DNA from 2 places in the Providencia sp. genome. Region 1 is predicted to be linked to the other one. Evidence: predicted binding sites of a transcription regulator. Region 1 holds the regulator's gene; the other holds the start of a gene.

What was found. The regulator CRP, encoded in region 1, controls carbon source genes, mostly activating them, when cyclic AMP is high. The targets are predictions, from matches to a motif close to ATGTGANNNNNNTCACAT.
Region 2: rbsD (D-ribose pyranase) is a predicted target of CRP. The motif match lies at 2,068-2,085, and genes of this name have one in related genera.

What each region holds. Positions count from the first base shown of each region.
Region 1 covers NZ_JBQDNB010000036.1:30,169-34,211, reverse strand. The annotation lists gene ACTH6U_RS19580 (hypothetical protein) at 1-316, opposite strand, end outside; gene crp (cAMP-activated global transcriptional regulator CRP) at 629-1,261, opposite strand; gene ACTH6U_RS19570 (OsmC family protein) at 1,590-1,991, shown strand; gene ACTH6U_RS19565 (phosphoribulokinase) at 2,080-2,946, opposite strand; gene ACTH6U_RS19560 (YheU family protein) at 3,007-3,225, opposite strand; gene ACTH6U_RS19555 (hydrolase) at 3,219-4,043, opposite strand, start outside.
Region 2 covers NZ_JBQDNB010000007.1:158,093-162,135, reverse strand. The annotation lists gene rbsC (ribose ABC transporter permease) at 1-43, opposite strand, end outside; gene rbsA (ribose ABC transporter ATP-binding protein RbsA) at 40-1,554, opposite strand; gene rbsD (D-ribose pyranase) at 1,562-1,981, opposite strand; gene ravA (ATPase RavA) at 2,331-3,839, shown strand; gene viaA (ATPase RavA stimulator ViaA) at 3,842-4,043, shown strand, end outside.

The DNA.
Region 1 (4,043 bases):
TAATGAATGGGCTAGTTGGAATTTTTCCATTTTGACTTAAATTCATGAATTTTGATTGTGATGCTTTAAAGTCAATGGAATCAATAATTACATTTTTATTCCTTTTTTGTCTGCGTACTGAGTTTTCATAACTACAGGGAATTGTTTTTTTCTCTATTAACGGGTTTGATTTCTGTGAGGGTGTGACGCTATTTATTTCTTCATAAGTAGATGAATGATTATTTGATTGAATACTTGTGTTGGATGCTGTTCCAGTGTTTTTTGAAGTATTTAAATTCTCATTATATCTGTTGAGGTTATTTATATTTATAATCATATATTTTCCAGTAATCTATTAGTTAATTAGTTATGCTAATTATAGATAAGGTAAAGACTTTGATGATATAAATAAACGATTATTTATTTCTATGTGTATTTACTATCCCTAATATATTATCTGAATAATATTATTTCTATATGTATTTACTATGTCTAATGCGCCGTGTAAATAGTATAACGAAATAATATTGATTTTATTTATACTCTTTAATTTAGGTATTTTTTTCATTCTAAAAAACAACCTTATATCAGTGATATAAGGTTGTTTTTAAATAGTAGCCTAGCCAATCAAGCTAGGCCAGAATATAAATTATCGAGTCCCGTAGACGACTATCGTTTTACCATGTGCAGATATCAGATTTTGATCTTCTAGCATTTTTAGGATACGACCGACAGTTTCACGTGAACAACCTACTATTTGACCAATTTCCTGACGTGTAATTTTGATTTGCATTCCGTCTGGGTGAGTCATAGCATCTGGTTGTTTGGCTAAATTTAACAGTGTTTGAGCAATACGTCCGGTGACATCTAGAAAAGCGAGGTTACCCACTTTTTCAGAAGTCGTTTGTAGGCGACTTGCCATTTGTGCAGAAAGGCGCATAAGGATATCAGGGTTAACCTGAATCAGTTGGCGGAATTTTTTATAAGATATTTCAGCGACTTCGCAGGCTACTTTTGCACGAACCCACGCTGTACGCTCTTGACCTTCTTCGAATAACCCAAGCTCACCAATGAAATCTCCTTGATTTAGGTAGGAGAGAATCATTTCTTTGCCTTCTTCATCTTTGATTAAAACAGCCACTGAACCTTTCACGATATAGTAAAGGGTTTCTGCTTTTTCACCTTGATGGATCAGTGTGCTTTTTGATGGATACTTATGAATATGGCAGTGTGACAAAAACCATTCAAGAGTAGGGTCTGTTTGTGGCTTGCCGAGAACCATTAGCGTTATCCTCTGTATGTTATTGCAGCCATTCAAAAAAGCGTGCTAGAAGGGCTGTCTTTAAAGTCACTAGCTTAGCATATTAGTTTACCTTATCTACTCTAATTAATACATGCAGCAGATATGAAGTAAGTTAATATCGACACTATAATATGATCAATTAAAACGTTGAGTCTTGATCTTAATCCTATCAACTAAGTATTGTTTGTAGCACATTCAATCCAGAAAGTCTCGCCTGTATCGCTTCAGCTAAATAAAGCTGATGTAATATTGGCTATATCTATGGAACAATGTGTTTCTGAAGATTATTTTTTCAAGGGGAATAACAATGGAAGCAAGAGTTAAATGGGTTGAAGGACTCTCTTTTTTAGGTGAGTCAGCATCTGGGCATCAAGTGATGATGGATGGAAATGCAGGTGACAAAGCGCCTAGCCCAATGGAAATGGTATTAATGGCCGCTGGAGGCTGTAGTGCAATTGATGTCGTTTCTATCTTACAAAAAGGCCGTAATGATATTATGGATTGTGAGGTGAAATTAACTTCGCAGCGTCGCGATGAAGCACCTCGTTATTTTACTCACATTAACTTGCACTTTATTGTAACAGGTCATGAATTAACAGAAAAAGCGGTTGAGCGCGCGGTTCAACTTTCGGCGGAAAAATATTGTTCAGTGGCGTTGATGTTAGAAAAAGCGGTTGAAGTGACACACAGCTTTGAAATTAAAAACTAATAATAAGTTTAATTTTTGCCTATTTATTTTAATAACTGATGCTTGTTTTATTTATTGGTAAGCATCAGTTATTTAGAACAGTGATAAGTTAATCTTGTTTTTGTGTAATTAACTTTTCAACTAATGGGGTCATAATTAGTTCCATGGCTAAGCCAAGTTTGCCACCGGGCACGACAATGGTATTTATTGCCGAAATAAATGAGCCGCTTATCATTGATAATAAATAGGGGAAATCAATCTGTTTGAGTCCGCGAAAACGGATCACAATAAAACTTTCATCTTGTGACGGAATCGCTTTGGCTGAAAATGGGTTAGAGGTATCGACGGTAGGGACTCGTTGGAAATTGATATGAGTGCGTGAAAATTGAGGCGTAATATAATTAATATAGTCTCCCATCGAGCGAACAACCGAGTCCATGACCGCTTCTCGAGAATGCCCACGTTCTGTTGTATCGCGGATTAATTTTTGAATCCATTCCAAATTCACAATAGGCACAACACCGACAAGCAAATCGACGTGCTGGGCGACATCGTGCTCTGGCGTGACTATTCCACCATGTAATCCCTCGTAGAATAAAACATCTGTGTTCTCAGTGAAAGGCTCCCAAGGTGTGAATATACCCGGTTGTAGGCCATAAGGAACTGCCTCATCGTAAGTGTGGAGATATTTACGCGATTGTCCGTGTCCTGTCTGACTATAATCGACTAAAGTTTGCTCTAAGAGTGCGAAGTCATTGGCTTCTGGACCAAAGTAGCTAATGTGACGCCCTTGCTCTCTGGCCTTGCGGATTGCCATATCCATTTCAGGTCGGGTATAGCGATGAAAGCTATCGCCTTCAAGTGTTGCGGGCTGAATGTTTAATTGATGGAAGATTTTACGAAAAGCTTGGCTGGTTGATGTTGTTCCAGCACCACTTGAACCGGTAACTGCGATAATTGGATGCTTTTTCGACATAGTGGTCTCCCTGCGTTGCGCTTTTGGCCACTATTTTAATAAACAGCGAACGAAGCGGGTTTACGGGCGGAATTGGTTGTTAGGCATGAAGTTAATTGATTCATGCAGTTCAGACCAGACTAGCACAATTTCGCCAGAAACTAACTGGCGTTTCACATCATCAACCTTATCTTGCAAGCTTTTTTCATGGCTTCCGTAATCAGTGCCTTCGCGTAACACATAGCTTTCTATTAGGTTATCAAGTGTTTCGGGGGCTAACTCTTGCCAAGGGATTAACATTGTTTTTTCTCATTTAAATAGGGTGCTAACCACTGCGGAATTCGTGTTTCTAACCACATTTGTGGCTTTCTAAAACTACCACCAACAAAACCAACATGGCCACCGTGTTCTGTCATTTGGTATTCAATGTTATGGGGTAAATGACTTAAATCAGGCACAACTTCGGGAGCCATAAATGGGTCGTCTTTAGCATGAATAATCAGCGTTGGTTTGGTGATTTGCGACAATTTTGGTAATGCGCTGCATTTTTGATAGTAATCCGTTGCATCATCAAATCCATGAATGCGTGCAGTAATGACATCATCGAACTCACGAATGCGTTTGAGTTGTTTCAGTTGCAATAAATTCAATGGTAAAGACCCCGGATAGCGCACCAATTTACGCGTTGCATTGCGTTTCAAACCATTCAATAAATAGCGCTGATAAAACTGTGAGAGACCTTTTTCCATGCGTAAAGAGCAGGCTTCTAGCATTAATGGTGCGGAGACAACTACCGCGGCGTCAAGGTCAGCATTCTCACCATTTTCAGCGAGATAACAGGCTAGCATGTTGCCCCCAAGCGAGTAACCGACCGCCGCTGTTGGCACATTGCCCCAAGTTTGTTTTAACCAATGTAAGAAATAGCGTGCATCACTGGTTTCACCTGAATGATAAATTCGGCTTTGACGATTAGGTTCACCACTACAACCTCGAAAGTGCATAACAACACCAAGCCAGCCTTGTTTTTGCGCACTTTCAAGCATTCCGTGTGCATAAGGGCTTTTAAAATTCCCTTCTAGGCCGTGAAAAATAACTAAGCGGGGCTTATGGCTTGCCAG
Region 2 (4,043 bases), on a different contig from region 1:
CTTTGCTAAACCAACGTTTTGATGATGCGGTAGTTGAACTCATACTGATAACTCCTGAACTGAGCCATAATTTTTACCCACTGCAGCAGCCATTAAGGCTTCCTGAGTTGCTTCTTTGCCTGTAAATTCACCACTAATATGGCCTTCATGCATAACCAAAATACGGTCACTCATTCCGATAACTTCAGGCATTTCTGATGAAACTAAAATGATGCTCAGCCCTTCTTTTTTGAATTGATTAATTAATTGGTAGATTTCTTTTTTAGCGCCCACATCAACGCCACGAGTAGGTTCATCAAGGATCAAAACCTTTGGTCTTGTCATCAATCCTCGAGCAATCGCGACTTTTTGTTGATTACCACCGGATAAATTACCGATAATTTGATCCATTGATGGGGTTTTAATATTAAATAAACGAATAAAGTCACCGACCGTTTGCTGTTCTTCGCCATGTTTAAGGCTACCGCCTGCTCGACTAAAATAACGAAGCGCGGTTAATGACATATTTTCTTTAACCGACATTCCAAGCACTAATCCATCACGCTTACGATCTTCTGAAATATAAACAATACCGTTGTTGAGCCCATCTTGTGGTGTTTTTAAGTTAACAGATTTACCTTCAAGATGAATTTCACCTGTTTTTTTGGTTGCTGCACCATAAACAATTTTCATTAATTCTGTGCGACCCGCTCCCATCAATCCAGAGATACCCAAAATCTCACCGCTTTTTAGTGAAAAACTTGCGTGAGTGACGCCAGGCCCTGACACATTATCAACCTGCAAACGAACCGCTCCCATAGGAACTTGAACTCTTGGATATTGGTCTTCAAGCTTACGGCCGACCATCATTTCGATTAAGTTTTCTTCTTTTAATTCGCTAACAGGTTTTTCACCAATGAATTGGCCATCACGAAAAACAGTAACGTCATCGCATATTTCAAAAATTTCTTTTAAACGATGAGAAATATAAACAATACCGCACCCTTGAGCCTTTAAGTCTTCAATCACACGAAATAAGGAAGCCGTTTCTGTATCCGTCAACGCATCTGTAGGTTCATCCATAATGATGACTTGCGATTGGAAGCTTAATACTTTTGCTATTTCAACCATTTGTTGTTCACCGATAGATAATTCGGCAATAATTTGGTGGCTGTCATAATCAAGATTGAGGCGTTTGAGTAATTTGTCTGATTCACTAAACATCTTTTTCCAATCAATTTTGCCAAATTTTCCGACAAACTCGCGACCTAAAAAAATATTCTCAGCAATCGTCAATTCAGGAATGAGGTTTAATTCTTGATGGATGATACCAATGCCAGCTTCTTGTGAACTTTTAGGACCATTAAAAATAATCTCTTTTCCAAGGTAACGGATCACCCCAGCATCTTTGTTGTAGATACCGGTTAAGACTTTCATCATAGTTGACTTACCCGCTCCATTTTCCCCCACCAGAGCCATCACTTTTCCTGGGTAAACTTTCAAAGCAGCACCAGAAAGCGCTTTTACACCAGGGAATGATTTATCAATTCCAATAAGTTCTAATAAAGGTTGCATAATCACCTCAGAAAGTTACACCTGAACAAAGGATAACGTTGGCAAAAGGTGAACACTCCCCTGTTCTCACCACAGCTTTGCTACCATGAGTCATTTGTTTAAAGCTTTCATGACTGCAATAAACAATTTCAATACTATTTCCTTGAGCTAATTCAAGTGCTTGTAGATGGACTAAAATGGCTTTTTCCATTTGTGGATTAACTGTTGTTATTTCGCCAGCAAGAATAGCTTTTTCTACCTGCATTTCTTGGGTTATCACACTTAGTACTGACATAAAGTCAGGTAAACCTTGTGTAATCGCCAAATCAATACGTTCAGGCCCTTGTGGGATAGGTAATCCCGCATCTGCCAATGTGATATGGTCGGTATGACCTAATTTCGCAATGACCGATACAATATTCGCATTCAGCAAAATACCCTTTTTCATTATTTCCTGCCATTTTTATTAGCGAAACGTTTCGCTCATCTAATAATAGTAAAGAATAACCACAACTCAATATTCTTATATGATATTTGTGATCGTCATCGAAACGTTTCGTTCACAAGAAAAAGAAACGAAAAACTAACATATTGAATTAATTAAGCTGAATCGTTTTAACTAAAACCATGATATAAAAAATCATATTTATAAAGTTCAATAAAACGACGTTTAACTTGGTGTATGCTGTAACCACATCAAAGAAAAACCGCAAAGCAGATTGCACAATAAATAAAAAAGAATTGATGAAATGAATCTATCAGTGTTAAGTAAGTGACATAACGATAAAGGAATAAATATGCAAATAGCGGAACGAATCGCGCAACTAAGTAACTACCTTGAAAGCGGTTTGTATGAACGTCAGCAAGCTATCCGTTTGTGTCTACTCGCCACACTGTGTGGGGAAAGTGTTTTTCTATTGGGGCCACCCGGTATTGCTAAAAGTTTGATCGCTAGACGAATGAAATTTGCCTTTCGTCATGCAAATGCCTTTGAATATTTAATGACGCGTTTTTCTACACCAGAAGAAATTTTTGGACCACTTTCAATACAAGCGTTAAAAGATGAAGGCCGCTATGAGCGACTAACCAAAGGTTATTTACCTGATTCAGAAGTGGTTTTTCTAGATGAAATTTGGAAAGCGGGCCCTGCCATTTTGAATACGTTATTAACCGCAGTTAATGAACGTAAATTTCGTAATGGTGACGAAGAAAAATCGATTCCGATGCGCTTATTAGTCACCGCATCAAATGAGCTTCCCGATGCAGATAATAGCCTTGAAGCTTTGTTTGACCGCATGTTAATACGAATTTGGCTTGATAAAGTGCAAGAAAAACAAAATTTTCGAGCACTACTTACTAGCAAATCTTCGTTTAATGAAGCATTGATGCCTGATCACCTTAAAATTAGTGATGATGAATACCATCAATGGCAAAAAGATATCCCTAAAATTACGCTACCCGATCATTGTTTTGAACTCATTTATCAACTGCGTGAACAGCTCGACTCAACAGATAAAAATCTTTATGTCTCTGATAGACGTTGGAAAAAAGCCGTTTACCTATTGCAAGCAAGTGCCTTTTTTAATGGACGAAATGCAGTTTCCCCACTTGATATAGTCTTACTCAAAGATTGTTTGTGGCATGACATGAAATCGATGAATACCTTACCTAATCTACTCAAATCAATATTACAAGAAGACGGTTGGCAGCAAAGAAAACTTGAACGAGAGATTGAACAAGTTTATTTACAATGGATGTCCTCCACTCAAGATCAAAATAATCAAGATGCTTTTAAAGTGAATAAAAACAATGCAATGTTTGCACGTAAAGCGTCTTATTTACTACCTGAAAATATTCGTGAAGGAAAAGTAACACTCTTTTTGCATCGACCATTGCAACTGCATAATATGAAGGTCACTTTTGTCACTACAGATACAAAAGCACTTTCAACCTTCCTAAATAAAGGGGCAACGTTGTCCGTTCACCTCAATGGAATTGGTTTCGCATTAGAAATTACCGCAGAGGTCAATAATTTAAATCAAGTTCAGCTATTGGATATTAGCCACCAATCATCAACTCTTTATTTACAAGAAAAAACAACAGCGGTTACTGATCTCACTGAGTGGTTAGATAAACTCGATAAAATTCAAAATGAAGTTCAATCAGCTCGCTATCAATTTGAAAAACAACAACCTAATTTATTTATAGAGACACATTGGCTAGCAGATATTGAAGAAAGTTTTATTAAGTTATCAGATAAACTCATTCAGTTGCGTAACAAAATTTCAGGTAAAGTGGCCGAATAATCATGTTAAGCCTAGCCACCCTAGATTTATTACTTTCAGTTAATGAAGGTCAATTAATAGAAGAGATAATTATTTCACTTCTTGCAACTCCTACATTAGCCGCTTTCTTTGAAAAACATCCCCGATTAAAAAAAGCACTATTAAAAGATTTATCAAGTTGGAAAAAAGATCTTAAACAAAAATTACAAGATGCAATGGTTCCCC